2 regions of the Chitinophaga sp. 22308 genome follow, and region 1 is predicted to be linked to the other one. Evidence: riboswitches for the same ligand, from Rfam matches in the RefSeq annotation. Region 1 holds a riboswitch; the other holds the start of a gene.
The links. Region 1 has a riboswitch for S-adenosylmethionine ahead of ACTJJS_RS25895 (trans-sulfuration enzyme family protein). Riboswitches for the same ligand answer to the same signal wherever they lie in the genome.

Region 1 (4,204 bases):
TTGGTGTGTATGTAATTTTAAATTATTGAAATATGTATTATGATTGGAAATGTATTATTGATTTTTTAAATTCTATATTCAAGTAAATGTTATTTAAAGGTAATTTGTACTTTGCTGTTCTATTCTAAAACAATAACACTTTCGTGGACGATTATGAATTATTACGCATGGATAATAGTCCCTTTATGCAGCAGCATACTGGCCGCCTCCGCTCAAACTCCCGCACCAGACCCTGGTTACAGGCAACTACAGGAAAAAAACATAATCGTAAACAGGAACTTTTACCTCTTTACCCTACTGGAACACCTGCCGGAAGTCAACAGGCTGGTGCTGAAAGACACCAGCTTTATACGGTGGAACAATATTTATCGCGGTAAGCTGCAGTCGGCACATCGTCCGACAGACATACAACTTGACGATGCCACTATCGCCCGCTTTAATGCCTGCTTCGCCAGGATGCTGCAACAGCATCCGCGGGAAATGGGCACACTCCTGCAACATATGCGCCGTTCAGGTTTTTTTCAGTTATATGCCACTGAACCCGACAGCACGCTGCTCACAAAAGCCTGGCAGGACGCCGCCCATGGAGTGAATTATATCCTCAACGCCTATACGACCAATAAGGGTTTCCGCTACCCTAAAATCGACTCGGCTTCTTTTTATGTGGAAAGCCCTGCCTATAAACAGGCGCTGACAAAATTAATGACTTCCGTTGCCCGCAGTACCTCCACCAACAGCCTGTTTTTCCAGTCGCCGCTGGCAGTGGCAGTGGGACTGCTGGTATTGAACAAACATGATGAATGCGCCCGGTACATGCCATTGGAGGAAACTAACAAAGACGCCTACACGAAAGTGAAGACGGCCGACTGGAACAAATATGCTTACTCCGCATTGCTTATTCCAGGCGCCGGCCCGGGAGACAAGGCGTCCATCAGTGATGCCGGTAAAAACCGCTGCCGCATTGGGGCTGAGATGTACCATAGCGGGAAAGCTCCCTTTATCATCGTTTCCGGTGGCCACGTGCATCCATTTGGAACACCCTACGCAGAAGCGGTGGAGATGAAAAAATATATGGTCAGCGAACTGAAAGTACCGGCCGATGCGATTATTGTGGAGCCTCATGCACGGCATACCACTACCAATGTCCGCAATGCTGTCCGCATTGCCTGGAAAAGCGGCATGCCCCTGGAAAAGCGGATGCTGTGCGTATCTGATGCCTTGCAACTGTATTACGTGGCCAGCCCGGTTTTCGGCAAACGCTGCGAGGAAGAACTGAACTATCAGCCGGCGGCGGACATGCAGCAGGCCGACCTGAACTTCCTTTCTTTTATGCCAGATCTGAAGTCGCTGCAGGCCAACTCACTCGACCCGCTGGATCCCTGATCGCGGACCACAGTATGTACCATGATGAATCGTCACACTTGTTATTCATAAAACACACAACTTCATGTACACTATCCTCGGCGCCGGTGGCGTAATCGCCAATGAACTGGCCAAAGAACTGGTAAAAAACGGAAAGCAGGTACGACTCGTAAGCCGCTCTCCTCAAGCTGTTGCCGGCATCACCGACCTGGTGGCCGCAGACATCACTGACGCCGCGCAAACCCGCCGCGCGGTGGCCGGCGCTACTGTCGTGTTCCTCACGGCCGGACTGAAATATGACCATAAACTATGGGCCGTTGCATGGCCCCGCATCATGAGCAACGTCATCGAAGCATGTAAAGCGGAAGGCGCTAAACTGATCTTCTTCGATAACGTATATTCTTATGGGTTAGTGAACGGCCCGATGACAGAAACCACCCCCTACAATCCTGTCAGCAAAAAAGGAAAAATCCGGGCCGCTATTGCCACGCAACTAATGGAAGAAGTCAAAGCCGGTAACATCACGGCCACTATCGCCAGGGCAGCGGACTTCTACGGCCCCGGCGCAGACAAGACCGGCTTCCTCAACCTGCTGATCATCGACAAATTCAAAAAGAAAAGTTCCGCCATGTGGCTGGGCAAAGATAACGTCACCCATAGCTACACCTTCACCCCCGACGCCGGCAAAGGACTTTACCTGCTTTCCCAGGACGATTCCTCCTGGAACCAGGTATGGCATCTGCCTACTGCCAATCCGGCCCCGGACGGCAAAGGATATATGGAGATGATCGCGCGCCAGATGGGCGTTAAGCCAAAGTATATGAAGCTGAACCGCTTCCTCATCGCTGTTTCCGGCCTTTTCGATTCCACCATCCGCGAACTGGGGGAGATGTTGTACCAAAGCAACTATCCCTATATTTTCGATTCGTCCAAATTTGAAAAACACTTTCAGGTAAAACCTACTTCCTATGAAGAAGGTGTTAAACTTACCCTGCAATATGAATAGTCTACAAAATTTGTAGGAAATAAATTTGGTAGTTTGAATTTGTGTCCTATCTTTGCACCAGTTCTTTTAATCGCTTATCAAGAAAGGAGGAGGGAAATGGCCCGACGATACCTTAGCAACCTTCATCATGGCACTGATGAAAGGTGCTGCATCCATCCCGGCTTTGCCGGGAAAGATAAGTATCTACATTTGATTGTTATTTCATTTAGATATTTTATTATAGGAATGCAGCGGATATATACCCGCTGCATTTTTATTTTAATGACTATAGTAAAATAACACAATAACCAAATCTCTTGATGGGCGCTGCATAGAACTTGTTTATTCATTTTTCATCAAACTAAAAAACAAGTACAGATGAGCACTATCACATCACTGATCCATTCTATTCCCGTAGATCCGCAAACAGGCGCAATCGCTGTTCCCATCTACCAGACATCCACCTTCGTACAGGAGGCTCCCGGTGTAAACAAAGGTTATGACTATGCCCGGTCCAACAACCCCACCCGCGAAACAGCAGAAAAAATCATCGCCGGACTTGAAGGAGGCGCAGCCGCTTCCGCCTTTGCCAGCGGCCTGGCAGCCATAGACGCTGTCATCAAACTGCTGAAAGCCGGAGATGAAATTGTGGCGGTAGATGATATCTATGGCGGCGCTTTCCGCCTCTTTCATAAAGTGTATGAAAAATTCGGTATCAAAGTGCACTATGTGGACACGGCCGACACACAGGCGGTATTCCAGGCCATTACACCGGCGACACGCCTTATATGGCTGGAAACACCCACCAATCCTACGTTGAAGATTTCTGATATTGCGGCCATCAGCCGTATTGCCAAGGCAAGTAACTGTCTCCTTTGTGTGGACAATACGTTTGCGTCACCGGTGCTGCAGCAGCCACTGGCCCTTGGTGCCGACCTGGTCATTCACAGCGCCACCAAATACCTGGGCGGCCACAGTGACCTGATCGCCGGTGTGGTAGTGTCTAAAACGCCACAGCTGGGAGAGGAGATTAAATTTTATCAGAACGCCTGTGGCGCTATCCTGTCACCGTTCGACAGCTTCCTGCTCATACGCGGCATTGAAACGCTGCACCTGCGCATCCGCCAGCATGTGGCCTCTGCACAGGTCGTCGCCGAATACCTTGAACAACATCCGGCAGTGGATAAAGTGTTTTATCCGGGACTGCCTTCCCATCCCGGCCATGCGTTGGCCAAACAACAGAGCAAGGGCTTTGGCGGCATCATCTCTTTCTCATTGAAAGACGACCGCGAAGAAGCAGCTACCGCTTTTGTGACATCCACCCACTATTTTAAACTCGCTGAAAGTCTCGGCGGTATTAAAAGCCTGGTGAGCCATCCAGCTACCATGACCCATAAATCCATACCGGCCGAAAAAAGAAAGGCTGCCGGTGTGAGCGACAGCCTGATACGTTTGTCTATAGGCCTGGAAGAAGCGACCGACCTGCTCGCCGACCTGGAGCAGGCCTTTAAACACTTACCGCAGCCCGCTTTGGCAGAAACCGGGTTACCAGCATAGCGGCTACGTTATCTCCCGTCGCGTTTAAAATGGTGGCCAGCGGATCTACCAGGGTGCCGATCACCATCAGCGGCGGGAGCGCCTCCGGGGGGAAATTGTATACCGACATCACCAGCAGCTCCCCGATGTAACCACCGTTGGGAATGCCGCCTTCCACAATGCTCACGATGACGGTGATGCCCAGTGCCATCACAATCACGTTGACACTGTCGAAACCTTTGCCGTACATGGCAAAAACAACCGCCATCTTAATGATGGAGCTGATGCTTGAACCATCTTTATGCAACGTTGCGCCCAACG
Region 2 (4,204 bases), on a different contig from region 1:
CGGGCTGTTGCCCGTACCGGCCGTACAGGTGCATCAATGGCAGCACGCTGTTGATCAGCACGGCGTGCAGTGCCTGCCGCCCCGGCTGGCGGGCACGTTTTACGGGGTGCTCAAAGCGGTAATGGGTAAGCCAGTACGGTGACGGGGGTACGAAAAACAGCTGTTCCAGCTGCCGCCGGGCGGCCACTTCCAGCATGGCGGTAAACAGGCGTCGGCTGCCTTGCAGCAACGCCGCCAATGCAGCGATGCGCATAGACGGAAACGATGAGGGCCGCATCCGCAGCCACCGCCAGCCATGGGCCGGCAACGGCTCCAGCCGGTGCTGCTGTCGCAGCTGCCGGTATTCCTGCTGTAACTGTAAAGGATATACGTCAGTAAAAGTATCTTCCAGCATACCGGCCTGCCCGAACAACAGCGCTTCGATGGCCGGCGGACGGTCGTGGTACTGCTGTAGTAACCGGTAGGGCAGCGACTGTGCCAGCGCCAGGAAAGCCGGAGCGTTGACCGGTGCGCCGTAGCTGCGGGCCACCGCCCAGTAGCAGGTCTCTTCCCAGTTGTGGCGGTTGACCGACAGCCAGTGCAGCAGCTCCCGCTGTCGCCTTTCCCAGCGTTCGGCCAGCAGCCGGTCCTGCCATGATGTCCACACCAGTGGCGGCACGCGGCCGGCATGGGCGCTGCAGGGCACAAAAGCGGCCGATTGCCGCAGCTCCTCGTAACGCTGCAACAACAGGTTGGAAATATAAGGCTGCAGCTCGAGGCACCGTATATGCCCGCCGATCCCCGCCGGCAGGTCATGCCTGTACACCACATGCAGGATGATATGACCGTATTGCGCATCGCCGGCATGGCCATGACGGTACCAGTCAGACGAGCGCAGATGCAGCTCCACCGGTCCTGCCCACAAAACAGGGCCGATTTTTATCCGGGCGCCCGTGAAATCAGGGCCGCTATGATGATTATGCGTGCCGGGATGAATGACCTGTACAGCCTCGCCGGTGGTGGTCACCAGGCCTTCATGCCGGTACAGGCGGCACTTCCAGATATGCTGGAACAGCGCTTCCGTGAGCGGGGGGTTAACGTGCATAAGATATGGTTGGTCAGTAAAACAATGTCTTTAAAGATAATAAAACACCGGCGCCCGGAAAATATTTTTGTGCATCAAATTTGGAAAATTGATAAAACTGCTGTTACCTTTGCACCCAGTTCTTAACATCACTTATCCAGAAAGGCGGAGGGACTTGGCCCTGCGATGCCTTAGCAACCATTCCAGACCAGCATTGGTCGGGAAAAAGGTGCTAATTCCTGCCCCGGTGTACCGGGGAAAGATAAGTTGGCAGAGATAAATCTTCACCAGATATATAATTGATTCATAGCTCTTCCAACACCCGGAAGGGCTTTTTTTATGCCTTCTCCCCACCCACTTCCTGGAAATAAGGTTGTTAAAATAGATTTTTAATGATAAAGTTGCACGAAACTGCGTGACCTTCGTGACATCATTAAAATTTTATTAACATGAAAACAGCTACACAACTGATTCACAGCATTCCGGTAGACGAACTGACAGGCGCCATTTCAGTGCCCATCTATCAGACGTCCACCTTTGTGCAGGAATCACCGGGCATCAATAAGGGTTTTGAATTTTCGCGGGCCAACAATCCCACGCGTAAAGTGTTGGAAGAGCTCATCTGTAGCCTGGAAGAAGGATATGCCGGCTTCGCCTTCGCCAGCGGCATGTCTGCCATCGACGCCGTGCTCAAACTGCTGAAATCCGGCGACGAGATCATGGCCGTGGAAGATACCTATGGTGGCATCTTCCAGATCTTCAACCACATGTTCGAACGTTTTGGCATCAAAGTAAACTTTGTGGACACCAGCAACCTGGACAAGGTATTGGCCGCCATCACGCCCAACACCCGTATCATCTGGCTGGAATCCCCCACCAATCCTACTTTGCGCGTGTCTGACATTAAATCCGTCAGCAAGATCGCCAAACAACATAATATCCTGCTGGCAGTAGACAATACCTTCAGCACCCCGCTGCTGCAACAGCCACTGACACTCGGTGCGGACATCGTTATCCACAGCGCCTCCAAATACCTGGCCGGCCACTGTGACGTCATAGCCGGACTGGTAGTGGTGAATTCAAAAGCACTGGCCGATCAGATACGGTACAACCAGAACATCTCCGGCAGCATCCTGAGCCCGTTTGAAGCATGGCTCACCATCCGCGGCATTGAAACGCTCTACCTCCGGTTCGAGAAACAATGCAGCAACGCCAGCGCCATCGCCAACTGGCTCGCCACACACCCGGCGGTGGACAAAGTGTTCTATCCCGGACTGGCCACCCATAAAAATCATCATATTGCCCGCAAACAGCAGAAGAACTACGGCGCCCTCGTCAGCTTCTCGCTTAAAGCCGACAATATTAAAAATGCGATCCGCATCGTTAACGCCACCAAGCTGTTTAAACTGGCGGAAAGCTTCGGCGGCGTGAAAAGCATGCTGGCCCACCCGGCCACCATGACACACCGCACCATCCCGGAAGAATTCCGGAAAAAAACAGGCCTGCAGGACTCCTGTATCCGACTCTCCGTAGGGATCGAAGATGCAGAAGACCTCATCAACGACCTGAAACAAGCGCTGGATAAATTAAACCATCCGGCCGGCAAACAAATTACTGTTTTACAATAGCTGTCAGCCCGGGCCACCCGCCAGGAACACTGATAGCACCAACCAATTATGAACTAAAGTATGGAAAACAAGATCATCAATCTGGGTATTTTCGGTTTCGGCGTAGTAGGCCAGGGTCTGTACGAGGTATTGAACAGGACCAAAGGTATTAATGCACGTATCAAAAAAATCTGTATTAAAGACCCCAACAAATCAAGACCTATCGACAGTAGCTATTTTACAACGGATAAAAATGAAATCCTTGAAGATCCTACTATCGACGTAGTGGTGGAACTGATCAACGATACGGAAGCCGCTTTCGATATCGTCAGCACTGCCCTGCGCAACGGCAAAGCTGTTGTCAGCGCCAGCAAACGCATGATCGCGGAAAACCTGCCGGCATTGTACGAACTGCAATCCGCCAACAAAGTGCCTTTCCTTTATGAAGCTTCCAGCTGCGCCTCTATTCCCATCATCCGCAACCTGGAAGAATACTACGATAACGACCTGCTCAACGCAGTGGAAGGTATCTGTAACGGCTCTACGAATTATATCCTCACCAAAATATTTGAGGAAAACCTCAGCTTTGAAACGGCCCTTCAACAGGCGCAGGACCTGGGCTTCGCCGAAACAGACCCCACCCTCGATATCGAAGGCTACGATCCGAAATTCAAACTCGTGATCCTGCTGCTCCACGCATTCGGTACCTTCGTGAAACCCGAAGAAGTGTACAACTTCGGTATTCACCACCTCAACGATTTCGATATCCAGTTTGCCAAACAACGCAACTGTACCGTTAAACTGATAGCGCAATGCCGCCGCCAGAACGGAAGCGTGTTCGCCTACGTATTGCCCCACCTCGTAAAAGAGCATAACCTGCTGTACGACGTGTACAACGAATACAACGGCATCCTCCTCGAGAGTGCCTTCACCGATAAACAGTTCTTCGTAGGCAAAGGAGCCGGCGGTACCGCCACCGGCAGCGCTGTCCTCTCAGACATCTCAGCCCTGCTTTACAATTACCGTTATGAATACAAAAAAATCAAACAAAACAACCAGCCCAATTTCACCAACGATGTGAAACTGAAAGTGTACCTGCGCTACAAAACACCCGATCAGGTAGACCTGGCCGAGTTCTTCAATATCTCTGAAAAATATGAATCCCCAGAGTGGAGATACGTAGTAGGCACTATCAACCTGCAGAAACTGAAAGAAGCAGGCTGGCTGAAAAAGAAAGACGTTAACCTGTTGGTCCTCGAATAAAACATTGGTGCCGAAGGCACAACCAACCACATATACAGGCCGGTCCGCTTGGACCGGCCTAATTTATTTTGGCGCCACGCGTCCCAGGGCTGAAGCCCTGGGCTACGTTTTGTTCTTCAATTTCTTTCTGATGAAAGAAGCCTTTCTCTCAGGTGTGAACTACATATATGCTAATCTGTTGTTCAATTGTCTTCTGATGAAAGAACTCCTTTCTCTGGTGTGAACTACATATATGCTAATCTGTTGTTCAATTGTCTTCTGATGAAAGAAC

Region 2: another riboswitch for S-adenosylmethionine. It lies ahead of ACTJJS_RS01320 (trans-sulfuration enzyme family protein); the one in region 1 lies ahead of ACTJJS_RS25895 (trans-sulfuration enzyme family protein).

What each region holds. Positions count from the first base shown of each region.
Region 1 is NZ_JBQEOP010000006.1:536,221-540,424, reverse strand. Features, by position in the region: gene ACTJJS_RS25905 (YdcF family protein) at 154-1,383, shown strand; gene ACTJJS_RS25900 (NAD-dependent epimerase/dehydratase family protein) at 1,448-2,368, shown strand; SAM riboswitch class I at 2,440-2,550, shown strand; gene ACTJJS_RS25895 (trans-sulfuration enzyme family protein) at 2,726-3,904, shown strand; gene ACTJJS_RS25890 (dicarboxylate/amino acid:cation symporter) at 3,855-4,204, opposite strand, start outside.
Region 2 is NZ_JBQEOP010000001.1:316,828-321,031, reverse strand. Features, by position in the region: gene ACTJJS_RS01325 (DUF2851 family protein) at 1-1,084, opposite strand, end outside; SAM riboswitch class I at 1,214-1,332, shown strand; gene ACTJJS_RS01320 (trans-sulfuration enzyme family protein) at 1,513-2,691, shown strand; gene ACTJJS_RS01315 (homoserine dehydrogenase) at 2,752-3,933, shown strand.